Regions from separate parts of the Brevibacillus sp. HB2.2 genome, predicted to be linked through region 3. Evidence: riboswitches for the same ligand, from Rfam matches in the RefSeq annotation. Region 3 holds a riboswitch; each other region holds the start of a gene.
What was found. Region 3 has a riboswitch for cyclic di-AMP ahead of HP401_RS30855 (quaternary amine ABC transporter ATP-binding protein). Riboswitches for the same ligand answer to the same signal wherever they lie in the genome.
Positions count from the first base shown of each region.

Region 1: linked by a shared signal. The riboswitch ahead of HP401_RS34780 (CAP domain-containing protein) and the one ahead of HP401_RS30855 (quaternary amine ABC transporter ATP-binding protein) in region 3 are both predicted to bind cyclic di-AMP.
Region 2: linked by a shared signal. The riboswitch ahead of HP401_RS16815 (C40 family peptidase) and the one ahead of HP401_RS30855 (quaternary amine ABC transporter ATP-binding protein) in region 3 are both predicted to bind cyclic di-AMP.

Region 1 is NZ_JABSUV010000052.1:23,665-27,341, forward strand. Features, by position in the region: gene HP401_RS34770 (sensor histidine kinase) at 1-963, shown strand, start outside; gene HP401_RS34775 (hypothetical protein) at 1,088-1,705, shown strand; gene HP401_RS34780 (CAP domain-containing protein) at 1,773-2,360, opposite strand; cyclic di-AMP (ydaO/yuaA leader) riboswitch at 2,368-2,525, opposite strand; gene HP401_RS34785 (aminopeptidase) at 2,732-3,677, opposite strand, start outside.
Region 2 is NZ_JABSUV010000021.1:95,487-99,163, reverse strand. Features, by position in the region: gene HP401_RS16825 (PspA/IM30 family protein) at 1-635, opposite strand, end outside; gene HP401_RS16820 (LiaF transmembrane domain-containing protein) at 700-1,104, opposite strand; cyclic di-AMP (ydaO/yuaA leader) riboswitch at 1,424-1,563, shown strand; gene HP401_RS16815 (C40 family peptidase) at 1,568-2,089, shown strand; gene HP401_RS16810 (response regulator transcription factor) at 2,304-3,023, shown strand; gene HP401_RS16805 (sensor histidine kinase) at 3,024-3,677, shown strand, end outside.
Region 3 is NZ_JABSUV010000027.1:25,233-28,909, forward strand. Features, by position in the region: gene HP401_RS30850 (cation transporter) at 1-64, shown strand, start outside; cyclic di-AMP (ydaO/yuaA leader) riboswitch at 790-936, shown strand; gene HP401_RS30855 (quaternary amine ABC transporter ATP-binding protein) at 1,331-2,557, shown strand; gene HP401_RS30860 (ABC transporter permease) at 2,541-3,380, shown strand; gene HP401_RS30865 (glycine betaine ABC transporter substrate-binding protein) at 3,377-3,677, shown strand, end outside.

The DNA of each region.
Region 1 (3,677 bases), on a different contig from region 3:
TACGAAGATCCACTCACCCAGGTGCGCTATTTCATCAGGGAGATGGGGGATATCAATTTCTTTTTGATTGTCTTTGCTCCCATTGCGATCTTGTTTTTCTATCTCCTGACCAAACGGTATGCTGGCTACTTTCGGGAGATTTCTACGGGCATTCATTATCTCGCGAGTGGAGACTTTACGCGGCATGTCCATATTCCATCCAATGATGAGTTTGCAGAAATCGCCAAGGACATCAATCTAGCAAGCGAAATGCTACAAAAGGCGGTAGAAAGAGGGGATTTCGCCGAAAGCAGCAAGGATCAGCTTGTTTTGAATCTGGCGCATGATTTGCGTACACCACTGACATCTGTTCTGGGTTATCTCGATCTCATTTTGCAAGATGAGCAGATGACACAAGAACAGATGCGGCATTATGTGACAATTGCTTTTACCAAGTCGCATCGATTGGAAAAGCTGATTGATGAGCTATTCGAAATTACGAGAATGAATTACGGCATGGTTACCATCGAGCAAAAGGTCATTGATTTGAGCGAATTGCTTGTCCAGTTAAATGAGGAGATGTATCCTTCCTTTGAGAAAAATGAGCTCGTCGCGCGGTGTACGGTTGCTGCCCAATTAGTGATCGTGGGAGATGGGGAGCTTTTGGCGCGCGTATTTGAGAACATTCTGACCAACGCGATACGCTACGGGGGCGATGGTCAATTTGTCGATTTGAACGCTTATCGCGAGGGCGATGAAGTGGTTGTGCAAATCATGAATTACGGCGACCAGATACCTGAGGAGGCGCTGCCGCATATTTTTGAAATGTTTTTTACAGGCGACAAAGCGCGAACGCATCAAGGGGGAGGAACAGGACTCGGCTTGTTTATTGCAAAAAATATCGTCGAGAAGCATCGGGGAACGATTTCTGTCCAAAGTGATTTGATTCGTACGTGTTTTGAGGTCAGGCTGCCGTACGGATGAAATGATGGCAAAAATAAAAAATGGAGACGCTTCAATGTCTCCATTTTTTTATTGCATAATTCATAGAGATTACAAAACCTGGTAGAATATTCCTATAACGAAATGAATTAACTTTGGGGGAGTTATGAATAAATACACATGGACATTGATAGGTGCGGTAATTGTTGCTGGAATATCATTGGCTACTTGGGCTGGGGCCATTAACCAAGGGGATAAGGAAGCGCTAAACGCATATAAAAAGATGGAACAGGCACGTAACCAAGGGAATGAATCCTTAAGCAAATTGAGTAGTAATGTAACCCTTTCGGATTTTTCAATTCAGGGAGCTGTTTTACCAGAAGCGGATAAAATACGTAAATACAACGATACGAATATGCAAGGACTACTATCTTCAACGGATGAAAAACTTTCCTTCATTATGGAAGGGGATGAAGTAAAAGGTATAGTTTTAGCAACAGATACAGAGCCAATCATGGCTGGTGGTGAAAAAAGTGGCCCTGAATTGTTTGACCTTTACGAGAACATGAAAAATACACTCGGGGAAGATGTAAACATTACGTACTTTAGTTATGCAGGTGGGTTTATCTTCGTTGCAACTGATAGGGAAGGTGAGGAAAGCTTGTGGCTCGATCGACGTGCTTCTACTTTTTTAGAACTTCCTTCGCACAGGCAACTCAAATCTGAAGAAGTTGTAGAAAAAATTCGAGAAGGTGCGGAATCGGTGGATGAAGAAAAGAATTGACAATATCTGAAAAAAAACAAGAAAGCCGGGTCCCCGCTAGAGGACTCGGCATTTATATCCAATTTCATTATCCGATGAATTCTTGTACCCAGTATCCATTCACAAAGCCTACACCGATTTTGGTGAAGGAAGGATTCATGATGTTCTGACGGTGTCCTTCACTGTTCATCCATTGGTTCATGACTTCCTCAGCGGTGCGTTGACCCATGGCGATGTTCTCACCCGCGGTCATAGAAGATACTCCGAATTGTTTCATCATGTCAAATGGAGAGCCATACGTAGGGCTTGTATGGTCAAAGTAGTTGTTGTTGGACATATCAGCCGCTTTTGCTTGTGCAACTTTGTTCAGGGAAGCATCCAGTTCCACTGGCTTCAGACCTGCTTTTGCACGCTCTTGGTTTACCAAATCAGTTACTTGCTTCCCAACAGAGGAAGCATCCACTTGTTGGTTAGCTTGTTTTACTGGCTGTTGAGCTGGCTGCTGTTGATTCGCTGGTGCTGCGTAAGGTGCTTGCATTTGCGGTTGGACAGGTTGCATATATGGTTGATATCCGTATTGCGGACATGTGGTAGCGGCAGAAGCTGTGTTAGAAAAGCCGGAGAGAACAAATCCCAATCCTAATGTAGCAATTGCAACAGTACCAAGGCGTTTCATATTCACATCGTCTCCTTTTTTTGGCCTACGAGGTTAGTTGACGGATTCGGATTGAGGAAACAACCCTACGCACTTTGGCGATTCACCCCATGCAGATCTCTCATCTGCAAGTAAAAAAGCTCCCCCGCACTTCCATTCAAGAGGAAGTTTCGGCTGTTTTGTCTGGCATGACCTAGAATAACAGAGATTCACCGGTGAAAGAAACTCGTAAAATTTGGTAGGATTAATGGGAATATCTCTTGTTTTATTGAGAGGGTGGAGTTGGACACTCACCAATCCTAGACCAGGCCAGACTAACACTTTATTTTCTCTGAACAATAGAAAATGGGCTAGGGAACTCATTCCCTAACCCATTTTTTCATTCATTTCGTTTAAATCAAATTCTCCGGGTTCAAGCCTTCCAGCTCTGGCAACACAAAGCGCCCATCTTTTCTAATAAGCACATCGTCAAACCAGATTTCGCCGCCGCCGTATTCAGGGCGTTGGATTTGGACCAAGTCCCAGTGAACGGAGGAGCGGTTTCCGTTGTCTGCTACTGTGTAAGCATTCCCTGGCGTGAAGTGGAAGCTGCCCGCGATTTTTTCGTCAAACAGGATGTCCAGCATCGGGTGGAGGATGTGCGGGTTGAAGCCGATCGCGAATTCTCCGATATAACGTGCGCCCTCGTCCGTGTCGAGGATGTCGTTCAATGCTTTAGTATTGGAGCTGGTCGCTTCCACGATTTTGCCTTCTTTGAAAGTGAACTGAACATCATTGAAGGTAATGCCGTTGTAGATCGATGCCGCGTTGTAGAAAATCGTTCCTTCCACGGAATCACGTACAGGAGCGGTGTATACTTCGCCATCCGGGATATTGCGTTTGCCGTCACACTTGATGGCATTGATTCCTTTAATGGAGAAGCGCAGGTCCGTTTTTGGGCCGACGATGCGTACACGATCGGTGCGCTCCATCAGCTCTTTCAACGGAGTCATGGCAGCGGACATTTTCGCGTAGTCCAGATTGCAGACGGAGAAGTAGAAGTCCTCAAAGCTCTCGAGACTCATTTTGGACAGCTGTGCCATCGACTTGTTTGGGTAGCGCAGTACAACCCAGCGTTTGTTCGGAACGCGCTCGTTCGTATGTACAGGTTGATACAGGACACGAGCGTAAATGCCCATTTTGTCGTCCGGTACGTCGGCATACTCGTTGATGTTGTCGTAGGCGCGGATGGCGATGTAAGCGTCCATGTCCTTCATCCGGTCATACTCGTATTTTGCCATCAGAGCCATATGTTCTTCGCTCGTGCCTTGATAGAGTGCACGCATGACTTCCTGGTCT
Region 2 (3,677 bases), on a different contig from region 3:
GCAAGTTCTGCATCGAGATCATCCTTTTCCAGTTCAGACAGAGCGTTCTCCCAAGCGCGGTTCGTTTGGCGCCATTGCCCGCTCATTTGCGCTTCTGCTTCCATGCGCATGACTTTCTCTTCCATGCGAGCGAAGCCACGGCCTGCGGACTGATTGCCGATACCGACAACTGCTTGATTGACTTGCTTTTGTGTACGAGCTACTTGTGCACGTGCCATCAGTGTGAACTTTTTCGCACGCATTTTATAGAACTCTTCCTTCAGCTCAGCCAGCTTCTCGCGCATTTGCGTAGCTGACTCGGATGCTGACAGGTAGAGAGTTTCATATTCCGCTGCACGGCCTTCGTACTGCTTCTTGTCAGCGAGTGCTCGACGAGCCAACTCGTCTTCTCCTTCAGTCAAGGCGAGCTTGACTTGGCGATCACGTTTTTCGATCAAAGCATTGGCTTCGTCCAATTGCTGGCGGAATTTCTTTTCCAGTGCAACCTGACGGGCAACCGCTACTTCAACTTGTCCGATTTCTACTTCCATGTCACGCATATATTGATTCAGCATTACTACCGGATCTTCCATCGAATCCAATGCATCATTTACCGAAGCTACTGTCAGGTCACGCAAACGTTTAAAGATACTCATTATTTTTTCCTCCTCATCATATCACATCATATTGTTCATCCAAAAGACTCTTGCGACATTGGCGTTACTGTGGGCGTCTTCTTACATCTCTCTCCCAAGTGTCCAGCGTATCTTCCTTTAATACTTTTTGGGCCCATTCACGCTCCCAAGCAGGTGGCGCTTGTTTAGGTTCTTGGCTGGGACGCAGTAAGCGATATCCCAGATAAATCACCCCAATGGCCAGAAGCGCGTGAAACAGTAGGTCAAGCTTGCCAATCAACATCAGGAACCCGAATAGGAAGACCAGGATTCCCCAAAATCGTGAACCGGTTTGTCCCATGATCTTTTTGGCACCGTATATCATGATCACGCCGGGAATGATAAACCCGAGCAAGTCTCCGATATCGATACCAACCAGATCGAGAAGAACCAACCCACCGACTAGCAGCAGAACCAGCCCGAGTAGTACTTTGCCAGACCGTTCGCTCATTACTCGCTTACCTCCATTCGTTTTGCATGTGGTGCTTGTGGAACGTTATGCCCTTATTGTAGCCCTCGGTATAGGCTTCCCATAACGGGCGTGCGGTTGGTTTTTCCCTCCGTCCTTGGACGGAGACATTTTCCTGCCTTAATCGGACGAGCTCTCCCGCAAGGCAGGAATAAGCCCACGTCGAAAGGCGGCTTGCACTGTCGAACGAAAACGTTACAGCATTTGACGCTATCTTTGTGACGAATATGTGAATGAACAGATAAAAAGAAGGAAAAAAAGGATTGGCGTAGAATCTTCGTAAGAGTGCGTGTAAAAAAACATCGAAAAATAGCCGAATTCCGCTTAGCGGAAACGGGGGAACCACGTTTTTGGGGTGAATGGTTGCTACTCCTAGCAGCCTAGGGCGTCCTTTCGACCGAACCCTTCAGCTAACCTCGTAGGCTCACGAAGGGAGCAGTTTCTTTTGCGCAAGATGGTTTTATCTTTATTTATGGCTGGATTACTTACTATGGGGGCAGGCGCTGCACAGGCTGCTGAGGAGAATACTCTCCATGAAGTTGTCAGTGACTTGTACGGTACCCCTTACAAATCTTCCGGCTCGTCCAAAAAGGGCTTTGACTGCTCCGGTTTCACGCGCTACGTATTTGATGCGTTAGGTGTAGACCTGCCTCACAATTCTGCTTCCCAGTACGAGTTAGGTACAGAGGTAGACAGAAAAGATTTGCAACCAGGCGATCTCGTATTCTTCAATACGAACGGTCGCAGCATTTCTCACGTGGGTATCTACATCGGAGACGGCACATTCGTGCACTCGGAATCTGGTCGTGGAGTCGTCAACACCAAGTTGAACGATCCATACTACTGGAGCAAGCGTTATGTAGGCGCCAAGCGTCTCAGTGCTCCTGTTCTAGCGAAAGCAGAAACTCCGAATAAGGAAAAAGCGGTGCAAGCTGCATCGTTGCCGGAAAAACCAGCTAAAAAATAGTCATTCGGCAAAATAATAAAAGCCAGGGACACTACGTCTCTGGCTTTTTCTGACGAAATTTAGTACCTGGTCTAAAGAGGTACCCTCACATATTAGAACAACTTAATAACTTACGGGGTTTCTTCCCCTGATAGGGGCAAAGCATGTTATGATAGACAAGACCCATTCTTTGAATGGTATTCCTTATTAATAGAAGTAACTGGGGGTTGTTCCGGTGAAAGATCACATTTTAATTGTCGATGACAATCTGGAGATTATTGAACTGCTAGAAGACATTTTGGAGAACGAGGGCTTCAGCGTTTCCTCTGCTGAAAGCGGAGAAGATGCACTCTCGTTGCTCAGCCAAGGTGAGCGTCCCAACCTGATCCTTTTGGATATTATGATGCCCAACATGAGTGGCTACGAGCTCTGCTCTCAAATTCGCCGTGAGTGGGATTTACCTATACTGTTTCTCAGTGCAAAAGGAAAAGCGGTAGATAAGGTAGTCGGCTTCGAAATCGGCGCAGACGATTACATCACGAAGCCTTTTGATACAGAAGAGCTACTCGCTCGCATTCGTGCCCACCTTCGTCGCTATGAGCGCATTCGCAAGCATACCGAAGAGCAGCCTGAGAAGGAAACAGCCTCTTCTCCAATTACGGTTTTGAAATTCAAGGACTTGGAAATTCATAAAGAAACGTATTCCGTATACGTATGTAACCAAAAGATCGAGCTCTCTACCAAGGAATTCCAACTACTCACCTTCCTCGCAGAAAATGCGGGCATCGTCTTTACAAGAGAGCAAATTTATGACCGTGTTTGGGGATATGGTTATGGCTCGCTCAATACAGTGACGGTCCATATTAAAAACCTCCGTGAGAAGCTGGAAACAGAACGTCAATTCATTAAAACACAATGGGGGACAGGCTACGTTTTTATCGGGGAGAAGCTTTAAATGAGCTTGCGCAATAAAATTTTTCTCTCCTTCATTGCCTTGCTCACACTCAACATTTTGTTGTTTAAATTTGTTTTTCAAGACATTATTGTCGCTCAACTCAAAAATGACCGGCATAATCAGTACCAGGCTGAGAAGGAAGCCGCAGAGAAGGTCATGCTCAATCAACTGCTTCTCGTCAGTAATTTCAAGGACCCAATCGAACGCATGGAGCTTGAGAAGCAGTTGCCAGACGACGTGATGTACCGCATGCTCGTGAAGGATGCCAATGGAAACACTATCTACAGCAAAACATCAAGCGCCTATAATTTAAAAATGCCTTCCCCCTCCTCATCAAGCCGTGGCGATTCTGCTAAGCAAAATGACCTCAAAGTGGTGGCTGAGTACCATTTTCAGCAGGAGCCACCGCGTACAGGGGAGATTGTTGTTTATTTCTACACGGATGATTACGACATGATGGCTACGACAGGGGTTTCCATGATGCTTTGGTTTATTTACGGAAGCATTAGTCTGGTAGGATTGGTTCTGCTCGCTTTGTTCGTTCGCTGGATACTACGGCCGGTTAACGAATTATCGCGCGTCACCCAAGAAATCCAGGAAGGGAAGCGGCTGGTCACATTTACGTATCGATCGCATGATGAATTTGGGCAACTC
Region 3 (3,677 bases):
GAGCAACTTGACTCTCGATGCAGTAAAAGAAGCAATTGAAGACCAAGGCTACGACGTCGTTTAATCATCGGACCTTTGAAAAAGCTCCCCCCTGATTCATTGAGGCGGGAGCTTTTTGGTGTTGAGGTAAAAGTAGCCCATTTCCAGTCTACGCTTCGACCTACGCCCCGCAAGGGGTTAGACTGTTCGCTCCGAAATGAATGTCAGGAGCGCTCCAAAAGTAGAGTTTCGAGGATGTAATCTCAGAGGTTGAAGCTGACGACAACCCCCGCCATTCATTTCTCCGCTGGGGTGGGCTCCAGAGGCGCTAGGACTGGAAATGTTCTTCTTCCCAAGCGGCTATTGTTTACATCTTGAAAGCATCATTCAAAAAGTCTTTAAAAAAGCGTAGAACCTCAACAGCTCGTAGAGGAAACAGGAGAAATAAGCGAAGATCTTTGGACACACCTACCGAGGCGTAGTGAAAAAAAGCGAAACTGCCTTTAGCGTCCACCTCTGAGCCACATCCTGATGAGACTACTTTGGACGCGGTTTCGCTTTTTTTCACGGAGCCGGGCACCCCATGCTCCCGCGCAGGGGTTCCAAGAATCTGAGCGTTTTCTCCTGTTTCCTCCCCACCACAACAGCGAGTAAACGGCACCAAACATCTTGATTTTATGAGCAACGAACAGCTAATCCAATCCGACTCATAAAGAAAGCCGTAATCCGGTTAAAACCATGCTAAACGAACGTTCACAATAACTGGAAGCGAGCGTATAATTCAAATCACAATCACGCTTCAATAAGAAACAACACATACGGCCTAGTTCCGATATTCTCGGAAGCGGGGGAACCAATCTTTTGGGGTTAATCCTGAGTGATCAGGAGGGATGAGGAAATGTCTTCTCTGCCATCCTACCCGTCAGCTAACCTCGTCGGCCAAAGCAGGGAAGGTCATGGATGGATAAAGTCTAGGCATTTTATGCGCAACAAGGGGATTCCTTGCGGGCGTGTGATAGGCCGATACAGGCTTTTTCTTTGGGACCTTTGTTCTGGAGAAAAAGGATGGATCGGTCTATTTTTTTATGAAAATATCGACGAGCAGCTTACGCGATACAGTCGTGAAGGAAATGGTGTGGATCGCTGGGAGGCAGTCGGTACGACATAAACCGCTGACAATCGAAATCAGGAAGACAGAGTACAGGGAGTCCTGACAATGGACGCCAGGTATTCCGTAAGCCTGCGGATTTTCTACACGAGTAAAAATCAAGCGTGCCTGCTTGGGTTTGCTGGAGTGTGGAAGCTTCGCGGGCTTTTTCCATTTACGAAAAAACGAAGGATGAGGGATATCATGTCCAAAATGAAAGTCCATCAACTTACAAAAGTGTTCGGCAAGCAGCCCGAGCTGGCCTTGAAGCTGCTGGCGGAAGGACGTACAAAAGAACAAATTTACAAGCAAACCAGCCAGTCCATCGGTGTCAATCAGGTCAGCTTTGAAGTCGAGGAAGGCGAAATCTTCGTCATCATGGGCCTATCCGGCAGCGGCAAATCAACCTTAATCCGACTGTGTAATCGACTGATTGACCCAACGAGCGGAAGCATCGAGATCGATGGGGAAGAGATCGTGGCCATGAAGGCGACAGCTTTGCGCGAGGTGCGGAGGAAGAAGCTCGGGATGGTTTTCCAAAACTTCGCCCTGTTTCCACAGCGGACGGTACGGGAAAACGTGGAGTTTGGTTTGGAGATTCAGCAAGTACCACCAGGGCTCCGACAAGAAAAAGCACGGGAAGCGCTCGCGCTCGTTGGATTGACGGAGTGGGAAAATGCGTACCCAAATCAATTGAGCGGAGGGATGCGTCAACGAGTCGGATTGGCGCGGGCATTGGCTAATAATCCAGATATTCTCTTGATGGACGAAGCGTTCAGTGCACTGGACCCGCTCATTCGAAAAGATATGCAGGATGAACTGCTGGAGCTTCAGATGACGATGAAAAAGACGATCCTGTTCATTACGCATGACTTGCATGAGGCGTTGCGACTGGGCGACCGAATTGCCTTTATGAAAGACGGGCAGATCATTCAAATCGGCCGCCCAGAAGAAATCCTGGCAGATCCCGCGGATGAATTTGTACGGAAGTTCGTGGAGGATGCCGACCTGTCCAGGGTGCTCGTTGCTGAAAATGTGATGAAACGGGCAGAAGCAATCACCCCTGACAAAGGGGCGCGAGTGGCGCTGCAACTGATGATGGATAACGGCGTGTCCAGCCTGTACGTCGTGGACAAAAAGCGCACACTGCTCGGATTGATTACGGCGTATGACGTATCACTCGCGATCAGTACGGGAGATTCGCTGGAGGCAATCATGAAAACCGACCTCCCTACCGTTTCGCCTGACGCACGTCTGCACAGCTTGTTCCCGATGATGGCAGACCTGCATGTCCCGATTGCGGTAGTGGGCGAGCAGCAGCGTTTGTTGGGTGTCATCGTAAAAGGAGCGGTGCTAGGCGGGCTGGTAGGCAAAGTCAATGTACAAGAGCATCAGAGAGCAGAGGTGATGAGTGATGGACGTCGTGCCTAAGCTACCGATTGGCGGTTGGATGGAAGGGTTCGTGGAGGTGCTGGGCCAGTACAAAGGGGTATTGTTTGATCCGGTGGCTATCGTCATTTCCACGATGGTGACTTACTGTTCTACGGTTTTGGCAGAGATACCTTCGCTGATTCTCATCTTGCTGCTGGGGGCCGCTGCGTGGGTTTTTGCAGGGAGAGCGTCCATGGTCTTTACGGTTGTTGGACTTTCTCTCATCCACAACTTGGGGTACTGGGATGAAACGATGGAGACATTGGGACTCGTCCTCACTGCTACCATGATTTCGATCGCTATCGGGATTCCGGTGGGCATTCTTTGCGCGAGACACGATACGTTTCGCAATCTAGTTACGCCAGTACTGGATTTGATGCAGACGATGCCAGCGTTCGTATATTTAATTCCCGCGATCTTTTTCTTCGGCTTGGGCGAGGTGCCGGGAGTCATTGCCTCCGTTATTTTTGCTTTGCCGCCAATCGTGCGTCTCACGAACTTAGGCATACGCCAGGTCCCAGCAGAAATGGAGGAAGCGGCGGACGCCTTTGGCGCAACTGGGTGGCAAAAGCTCGTGAAAGTGCAGCTGCCGTATGCGAAATCGACGATCTTGGCGGGCGTCAATCAGTGCATCATGCTCGCCCTGTCGATGGTGGTCATAGCGGCTATGATCGGGGCGAAAGGCTTGGGTGCAGATGTGTATCGTGCCGTATCGCAAGTGGATATAGGAAGAGGATTCGAGGCGGGGCTATCCATCGTGATCATCGCTATCGTCTTGGATCGGCTTACCCAACATGCAGGAAAAAAGGAGAGAAATACATGATGAACAAAATGATTCCAGCTATATTGGCAGTCATGATGGGAGCAACAGCTTGGCTCGCAGGCTGCTCTAGTCAAAACACAAACACACAAATACCGACAGCAACGGTGGTCGGTCCTATTGCTTCTGAGACGTCGGACAACGCGTTAGGAGAAAAGCTCGACTACAAAATCATCGGAATCGACGCAGGAGCAGGCTCGATGGTAAAGACTGAGGAAGTCATGAACCTGTATGGCTTGGATAAATGGCAGCTTGTCGAAGGCTCAGATGCAGCGATGACAGCCGCTTTGATCAAGGCGT